DNA from 2 places in the Metabacillus sp. 22489 genome. Region 2 is predicted to be linked to the other one. Evidence: predicted binding sites of a transcription regulator. Region 2 holds the regulator's gene; the other holds the start of a gene.

Region 1 (4,330 bases), on a different contig from region 2:
ATATCGTCACTTTACAAATCCCATGATTATCAATTTGCTTTGAAATTGAAAAGGATCGATCTCCTATGTTCAACTTCCAATTATCAGGTGCATATGCTCGTAAATGCATGACCTCATTTTTATAAAAATGATAGTTATTTGATAATGACAAATAGCCTTCTTCCTTCGCATACCATAGCTTTTTAATATATTTAACGGCCTGATTCGTATCAGGACTATTCATAATTTGCTGCACAGTTGAATAATTCATTTTTTTATCTCCTCATCCTATAAGCTATTGGAGCTATCAAGCTAGTTTTAAAGCTTATATCTTACAGATTAGTAGACATTAGGAGAAAATGCTATGCTAAAATGTTTCCAATTAAATTGATAGAAAACAAACGATTGTTGTGATAGATATCACAACAATCGTTTGTAAACTTTAGTATGCTTCTTTTAGGAGGTGCAAGTATGATTGAAAAATTTAACCGCACAACAACAATTGGAGAAATTGTCGCAGCGTTTCCACAATCCAGTGATTTTTTTAAACATTTTAAAATTGATTTTTGCTGTGGAGGAATGAAATCGCTAGAACAGGCAATTGCCGATCGGAAGCTTCCGGCAGATGAAATTGTCAAAAAGCTTGAACAATTTTATCTAGAGAATAATCGTTCGACAGAAGAGACAGATTGGAGAATGGTTGAATCAGAAAAATTACTTCATCATATTATTTCTGTACACCATCATTTTGCCTTATCTGAAGTGAAGCAAATGACGCCTTATGTGAAAAAGGTCGCATTTGTACACGGTAAACATCATCCACATTTGCATCAACTTTTAGCACTTTTTACAGAGTTAAAGGAAGAGTTATACGAGCATTTTGAAAAGGAAGAAACAGCGGTTTTTCCGAAAATTTTAAAATATGAAAAAGAAAAGTCAGAACAATCGCGAATAGAATTGCAGATATTAATAAATAGTCTCGAGGATGAACACAATGCAGCAGGTAACATTTTAAAGAAAATTCGTATGTTAACAAATGATTATCATGTACCTGAATCTGCTTGTGGAACGTATCGTTTAGTTTATAACCGTTTGGAAATGCTAGAGGATGATATGTTCCAGCATATTCATTTAGAAAATAACATCCTCTTTCCTAGGTATCTTTCATAATGTAAAATCTCGTATTAAAGCTAGTTATAGATTTCATTCATTTTGTTTTTTATTGGAGAGAATTCGTGAGTCTCCTGCGGGAGTAGTGTGTTAAAGTGAGGCCTTAAAGGGCTAATGCTCTTAAGGAGGGTTCCGAAATGTCCGTGAAAAGCAAATGCTGTAAATAGGAAATAAACAACAAAGATTCACAGCATAATGTAAAAAAGGATGATAAAATGCCTACCCTAAATGCTTGGGTAGGTTTTTTGTTGCGAAAATGTTACACCTTTTTAAAAACGCTCTTTAAATGTGATATTTTACACAAACAGAATGTAACTGGTTTGCTAAGATACCTTTAAAAATATGGCTAAGTTAAAGGTATCTGGCACAAATGGTTTTTAAAGGTTAGTGTCGGCAATTTTTAGCAGAGTCAACTTAAAAAAGAACTCGAAAGGAGAATTCATGATGAAGCGTCAAAAAGTTCAGCTTCCTCTTCAAACTTTAAGTTTAACCGCAGGATTTATGGTATGGGTGTTAATTTCATCTCTTATGCCAAATATCAAACAGGATTTCGGTTTAACTGAACAAGAAATTGCACTCGTAACAGCGATTCCTGTTATTTTAGGTTCGATTCTTAGAATTCCGATCGGATATTTTACTAACCGATTTGGAGCAAGGATTATTTTCACGATTAGTTTTATCCTTTTAATTTTTCCTGTTTATTATATTAGCATCGCAAATTCATTATTTGATTTAATTTTAGGAGGTCTATTTTTAGGGATAAGTGGAGCTGTCTTTTCTGTTGGTGTTACCTCCCTTCCAAAGTATTACAGTAAAGAAAAGCATGGTTTTATTAATGGAATATATGGTGCAGGAAATATCGGAACAGCAATAACAACATTTGCCGCACCAGTGTTGGCAAAAACAATTGGATGGGAACAAACGGTCCGACTCTATATCGTTCTTTTATTATTATTTGCCGTTTCGAACTTTTTCCTAGGTGATAAAAAAGAACAAAAAATTAAGCAGCCAATCATGCAGCAAATAAAAGAAGTATATCGAAATCAAATCCTTTGGTTTTTAAGCTTGTTTTATTTTATTACGTTTGGCGGCTTCGTAGCATTTACGATTTATTTACCCAATTTTCTTGTGAACCACTTTGAGCTTGATCCTGTTTCAGCTGGATTAAGAACAGCAGGTTTTATTGTGCTAGCAACTATTCTTCGCCCCATCGGCGGCTTTCTTGCAGATAAATTTAACACTTATTATATGCTTATGTTTGTATTTGGTGGTTTGACGATTTCAGGTGTCATTTTATCCTTTTCACCAACAATTGAAATATATACAATTGGTGTTTTAACTGTCGCTGTTTGTGCTGGTATCGGAAATGGAACAGTATTCAAGCTCGTCCCACTATATTTCTCAAAGCAAGCAGGTATCGTTAATGGAATTGTGGCTGCAATGGGAGGGCTAGGAGGCTTTTTTCCACCTCTTGTATTAACATCTGTATTTAATTTAACAGGTCATTATGCTATTGGATTTATGGCTTTATCCGAATTTGCATTGCTTAGCTTTGTCATTGTTGTCTTTATGTACTACCAAGAGGAACGCCAAATTGACAATAAAATTATTCAGAACACGGCACAAGGGCTTATGATTACAAATCGTGAAGGGATTATTCAAAGTGTCAATCCTGCGTTTACAAAAGTTACAGGCTATGAAATGGAAGAAGTTATTGGGAAAAAGCCGAATATATTACAATCAGGAAAACATAATCGGGCATTTTATCAAACGTTATGGTCTGAAGTGAAAACAAATGGTTATTGGCAGGGCGAAATATGGAACAAGCGGAAAAATGGTGAAATTTATCCTGAATGGTTAACGATTACGAAAATAAGTAATGAAGCTGGAGAAATAAAATATTATGTTGGTCAATTTAACGATATTTCGAAGGAAAAAATGAGAATGATTAAATAGGAAGGAATAAAATCATGTTATCTGCAATTCTAACATATCAAGGAAATGAAATGATGCCAATCCTAAAAGAGTATGGTTTTAAATGGATTGATAATCGTTTTGTCTATCCTATTAATAAAAGAAATCTATTGAATGTTGAGATCGATACACGAAATAAGGAACTATCTATTACCTATTCTAATCAATTAGGCATTCAGGAATATAGAAAAATCCATTTTCTCCTTTCTAGTATTCAGGACCGGCTTAAAGGAACAATCTACGATAAAAATAGTTTGTTAGGCTATACTGAAACTGGTGAACCAGCGTATATTATAACAAATTGGCAAAAATGGTATCGATTTATCCAAAAGGCTATGCTGACATCACTTTCCGGGAAAAAGGTTCGTGTTATAAATGAATCTGAAGTTGAACTCGCATCAGGATTATTTGTTGGATACGAAACATCTGAATATGAGGACACGATAACAAAATGTACATTGGTTACGCTATTCGGTGAAAAAACATTTAAAGGGAAGGATTTAAAGATTGAAGCGTCAAACGAATGGTAATTTATGATGTATCAATAGTCTTATTCCTAAAGAAAATAGTTAAGAAGCTTAATAATGATGTTTGGGGGTCAGCCCCTATCTTGGACACCCCCTCTTTTTTAGCTTTTTACTTATTCCTCATGCCCTTGTATGAACAAAAGCTCCTTATTTAGGATTTTGTAAAACTAAAACATAATTTATATCGTAATAATGAACAGCTGGTTTAACGGAAGCTGTATTTGTTAAACCATAGTTATCCTTCTTAACTTCTATCACTTCTCCAATTTCCAAATTAGCAGGAAAGTAAGTACTCTTTTGTGAAGTTGTTACAATACTCCCTACTTTAATTTCCTTATTCGTTTCAATTCTTGTCATTTTAATCAGGTTGTTTTCAGGATCATAGGATTCAATCATACCGAAAACTGACTGGTCATCTTTAAAGGTGGCTGGAATATAGCTTCTTTTCTGATTACTTGTAATTAGCTCCACCTCAGCTGTGTCTTTATGAACTGTTTTAATTAATCCAATGAGGCCTTCAGGTGAAATGACAGGCATATTCTTCTTAATTCCTTGGTTTTCCCCAGCACTAAGTGTTAATGAATTAAACCAATTTTGACTATTTTCGGAAGAAAAATCTCGATAAATAACAGTAGCAACAAGAGGTTGATAGTTTTTATATCTTTCAACAGCCTGCTTCG
Region 2 (4,330 bases):
TGTTGCTGATCATAGTAGCCTATTTGTACATGTGAGCCAAGTGCAAAGCTACCTGTAAATGAATCAAGCTTTTGGACGATCGATTTAAGCAGAGTAGATTTACCGATTCCATTTGGTCCTACTAAGGCAATGCTATCTCCACGAGAAATAGAGAAGGAAATATTTGATAAGATTGGATTGCCTGGGCTATATGCGACAGAAATGTCAGTAGCCTTCAGTACATCATTTCCACTTTGTCTTTCAATATCAAATTGAAAGTTGGCCGATTTTTCGTCACCGAGCGGCTTGTCCATTAAACTCATTTTATTCAATTTTTTCCTTCTACTTTGAGCAAGCTTAGTAGTTGATGCCCGGGCTAAATTCCGTTGAATAAAGTCCTGCAGCTTAGCAACTTCCTCTTGCTGTCTTTCATATGCCTTTAATTCTTTTTCATAATTCTCTTGCTTATATTTTAAATAGCTACTATAGTTTCCGAGATATTTTGTACTCGTATGGCGACTAATCTCATATACTTGTGTTACAATTTTATCTAAAAAATAACGGTCATGTGAGACAATTAAAATGGCACCAGAGTAGTTTTGTAAATAGTGTTCAAGCCATGTTAATGTTTCAATATCTAAATGGTTTGTTGGTTCATCCAAAATTAATAAGTCAGGATTCGTTAACAGCAGCTTACCTAAAGCTAGACGAGTCTTTTGTCCCCCACTTAATGAGGAAATTTTTGTAGCGGAATCAAAATGACTAAACCCTAAACCATGCAGGACGGAACGAATGTCTGCTTCATATTGATAGCCACCTTTATCTTTAAAGGTAATTTGAAGGCTATCATATTCTTTTAATAGTTGTTCAAATTCACGAGAATTGTTGCTAGGGTCGATAACCGACATTTTTTGTTCAAGCTGTCTCATCTCATGTTCCATTATTTGAAGCTCTTTATAGACTGTAAGCATCTCATCCCAAATAGATAATTGTGATTCAAGACCGGTATCTTGAGCTAAATAACCAATTGAAACACCCTTAGGTTTAATAATTTCTCCACTGTCATAGGACATACTGCCAGCGATAATTTTTAATAGCGTTGATTTTCCCGCACCATTACGGCCAACGATCGCTATTTTATCCTTAGTTTGTACTTCTAGCTTAATATTGGTTAAAATAGGGTCAGCACCAAAAGATTTACTAAGCTGATTTATTTGTAATAAAATCATAACATTCACCTCTACTAATAATTTAAGTGTAGCTTAAATCACATGTATTGGGCAACATTGAGACTAAAGGGGATTTTTCCCACCACTCTTTTAAATAAAAAAATTTACTATCATTAGAAATGAAATAGAAAGAAGAAGACTTGTACTTGAGTGATGATCTCAGTAAATTTTTCACAAATACTAAACAGACAGATGATAAAAAATAGTGTATAGTCTACGTATAAGGGGAAATAGATATGTCAGAATTTACGCATTTTAACCAACAAGGTAGAGCGAAAATGGTTGATATAACCGAAAAAAATGACACAGCAAGAACAGCGAAGGCGAAGACGAGCATTCAGGTTACAAAGGATGTTTATGACAAGATAAACAATTATGAAATGGGGAAAGGTGATGTACTTTCCGTTGCGCAAGTAGCTGGAATTATGGCAGCAAAGCAAACGTCACAGGTTATCCCGATGTGTCATCCCATTCCGATAAAAGGTGTAGATATTGAATTTCAGTGGGATATCAAGGATAATGAATATATCCTTCTTATTACAACAACTGTCAAAACAAAAGGGAGTACAGGGGTTGAAATGGAAGCGTTAACTGCTGCAAGCATAACAGCCTTAACCGTTTATGATATGTGTAAAGCTGTTGATAAAGGCATGATTATCGGACCAACTTTTTTAGTAGAAAAAACTGGTGGAAAAAGCGGGAACTTCTACAGAAACTTGTAGAAGAGAATCCAATCAATAGCAGCAAGTAAAGACTTCACGATTATTATTACATAAATGATAAAAGAAGAAATGAATAAACTCCTGCCCTCATTGGAGTTAGGATGAAGAAAAAAGATATGGGTAATAAAATCGAAGTCACGCTTTTGAATGAATGTGAGGGATAAGAGTGAATATAGAACAATCAAAAATACCACAAGCGACAGCGAAGCGGCTTCCTTTATATTATAGGTTTCTGAAAAATCTACACTCGTCTGGTAAACAGCGAGTATCATCAGCAGAATTAAGTGATGCAGTAAAGGTAGATTCTGCAACAATTCGTAGAGACTTTTCCTATTTCGGAGCACTAGGTAAAAAAGGCTATGGATACAATGTGAACTATTTGTTGTCATTCTTTCGAAAAACATTAGACCAGGATGAAACAACAAATGTTTGCTTAATTGGAGTTGGGAATTTAGGAACTGCGTTTTTGCATTATAATTTTACGAAAAATAATAATACGGTCATCTCTTTAGCATTTGATATTGATAAGGAGAAAATCGGGAAGGAGATAGGTGGAGTACCGGTATATAATTTAGACGATCTTGAAGAGATTTTACCTGATGATGTAACGGTCGCTATTTTAACTGTCCCAGCTCCAGCAGCACAGGCGATAACCGATCGTCTCATTGTAAAAGGGATTAAAGGAATACTTAATTTTACACCAGCAAGATTAAATGTTCCTGATCAAATACGAATTCACCATATCGATCTTGCCGTTGAGCTACAATCACTTGTTTACTTTTTAAAGCATTATCCGATTGATGAAAAATCTTAAAAAAAGCTTTCTATAAACATAAGGAGGTGTGGCATTATGCCAAACATAGGACCTGGGAGTCTAGTGTTAATTGTTATCGTCGCGTTATTAATTTTCGGACCGAAAAAATTACCAGAGCTAGGTAAAGCAGCGGGAAATACGTTAAGAGAATTTAAGAATGCAACAAAAGGGTTAGCAGATGATGACAATGAGGATCAAAAGGGAAAAAACAAGGAAGAAGTCAAGTAAGATAGGAATGAAACCGATATGAAACAAAATGAAATGTCGGTCTTTGAACATATTGCGGAGCTAAGAAAACGACTGATTATTGTTGTCGTTTTCTTTTTCATAGCGGTAATAGCTGGCTTTTTGCTTTCAAGACCGATTATTATCTATTTGCAGCATACTGATGAAGCAAGAAATTTAACATTAAACTCCTTTAATTTAACAGACCCGTTAATGGTCTATATGAAATTTGCGTTTATCATTGCTTTTGTTCTTACGTCACCGATCATACTATATCAATTATGGTCTTTTGTAAGTCCTGGTCTCTATGAAAAGGAGAGACGGGTCACCTTAAGCTATATTCCAATTTCAGTAGGGTTATTTTTATTAGGAGTGGCCTTTTCTTATTTTATTTTATTTCCGTTTGTCGTTGAATTTATGGAAAGAATCTCAAATGATTTAGGAATAAACCAAGTCATCGGGATTAATGAATACTTTACTTTCTTATTACAGCTAGTCATTCCATTTGGTGTACTATTCCAATTACCAGTTGTTGTCATGTTTCTTACAAGACTAGGAATTGTTACCCCTATGTTTCTATCAAAGATTAGAAGATACGCGTATTTTGTCTTACTAGTTATAGCGGCATTGATAACACCTCCAGAGCTGACCTCTCATTTAATGGTATCAATTCCTTTGTTTATTTTGTATGAAATAAGTATATGGGTTTCCCGAATTTCTTATCGAAAGGCACAAAAGGTAAAATTTGAAGAGGAAAATGCAAAAAAATGAGGATCATCCAAAGATTGGGGTCAGTCCCCAATCTTCGGATATCCTCATTTTTGCTTATTATTCTTTTTCACTTTTCTAGTGAAGAGAAATATTCTAATTGCTACACCGATGTCAAAGGTAGCCATAAGCATTAAAAGAATAGTAGGAAAGCTGAAAATTCCTTTGCTAGCATTTGCAGTTGAAATTGCTAAATAGATAAATAACAATCCCATTACTAAATAAAAGATTCCCATTGAGATAGGATTTGTTCTCACAATAAAAAGCCTCCAATAATCACTTGCATTTGTTCCATTTGTTCTAATGTTTTCTCGAGGTTTTCAATTTGATCGGCTAAGACAAATTGCATAATAATGACTAACGTATTCATGGCAACATGAGCAAAAATTGGCACAATGATTCTTTTTGTTTTGACATAAAGAAAGGCAAAGGTGAAGCCCATTGAAGCATAAATTAGAAAGTGTTCAGGTTCTCCGTGTAAGATGGAGAAGAGAAAAGAGCTAATTAATGCCGCAATCACGAAGTTAGAACGGTGATAAATAACACCGAAAATAATCTTCCTAAAAATAATTTCCTCTAGAATTGGCCCAATA

Evidence for each region. The regulator Rex, encoded in region 2, represses fermentation and respiration genes when NADH is low (regulators of the CRP and FNR family bind a similar motif). The targets are predictions, from matches to a motif close to TTGTGAAATATTTCACAA.
Region 1: ACTJJ9_RS00540 (nitrate/nitrite transporter) is a predicted target of Rex. The motif match lies at 1,436-1,453, and genes of this name have one in related genera.

Annotation. Positions count from the first base shown of each region.
Region 1 covers NZ_JBQENT010000001.1:107,819-112,148, forward strand. The annotation lists gene ACTJJ9_RS00530 (hypothetical protein) at 1-250, opposite strand, end outside; gene ric (iron-sulfur cluster repair di-iron protein) at 451-1,149, shown strand; gene ACTJJ9_RS00540 (nitrate/nitrite transporter) at 1,594-3,105, shown strand; gene ACTJJ9_RS00545 (hypothetical protein) at 3,120-3,653, shown strand; gene mreC (rod shape-determining protein MreC) at 3,798-4,330, opposite strand, start outside.
Region 2 covers NZ_JBQENT010000067.1:5,673-10,002, forward strand. The annotation lists gene ACTJJ9_RS24500 (ABC-F family ATP-binding cassette domain-containing protein) at 1-1,208, opposite strand, end outside; gene moaC (cyclic pyranopterin monophosphate synthase MoaC) at 1,445-1,930, shown strand; gene ACTJJ9_RS24510 (redox-sensing transcriptional repressor Rex) at 2,097-2,744, shown strand; gene ACTJJ9_RS24515 (twin-arginine translocase TatA/TatE family subunit) at 2,781-2,972, shown strand; gene tatC (twin-arginine translocase subunit TatC) at 2,991-3,740, shown strand; gene ACTJJ9_RS24525 (YdiK family protein) at 3,785-3,994, opposite strand; gene ACTJJ9_RS24530 (lysostaphin resistance A-like protein) at 3,991-4,330, opposite strand, start outside.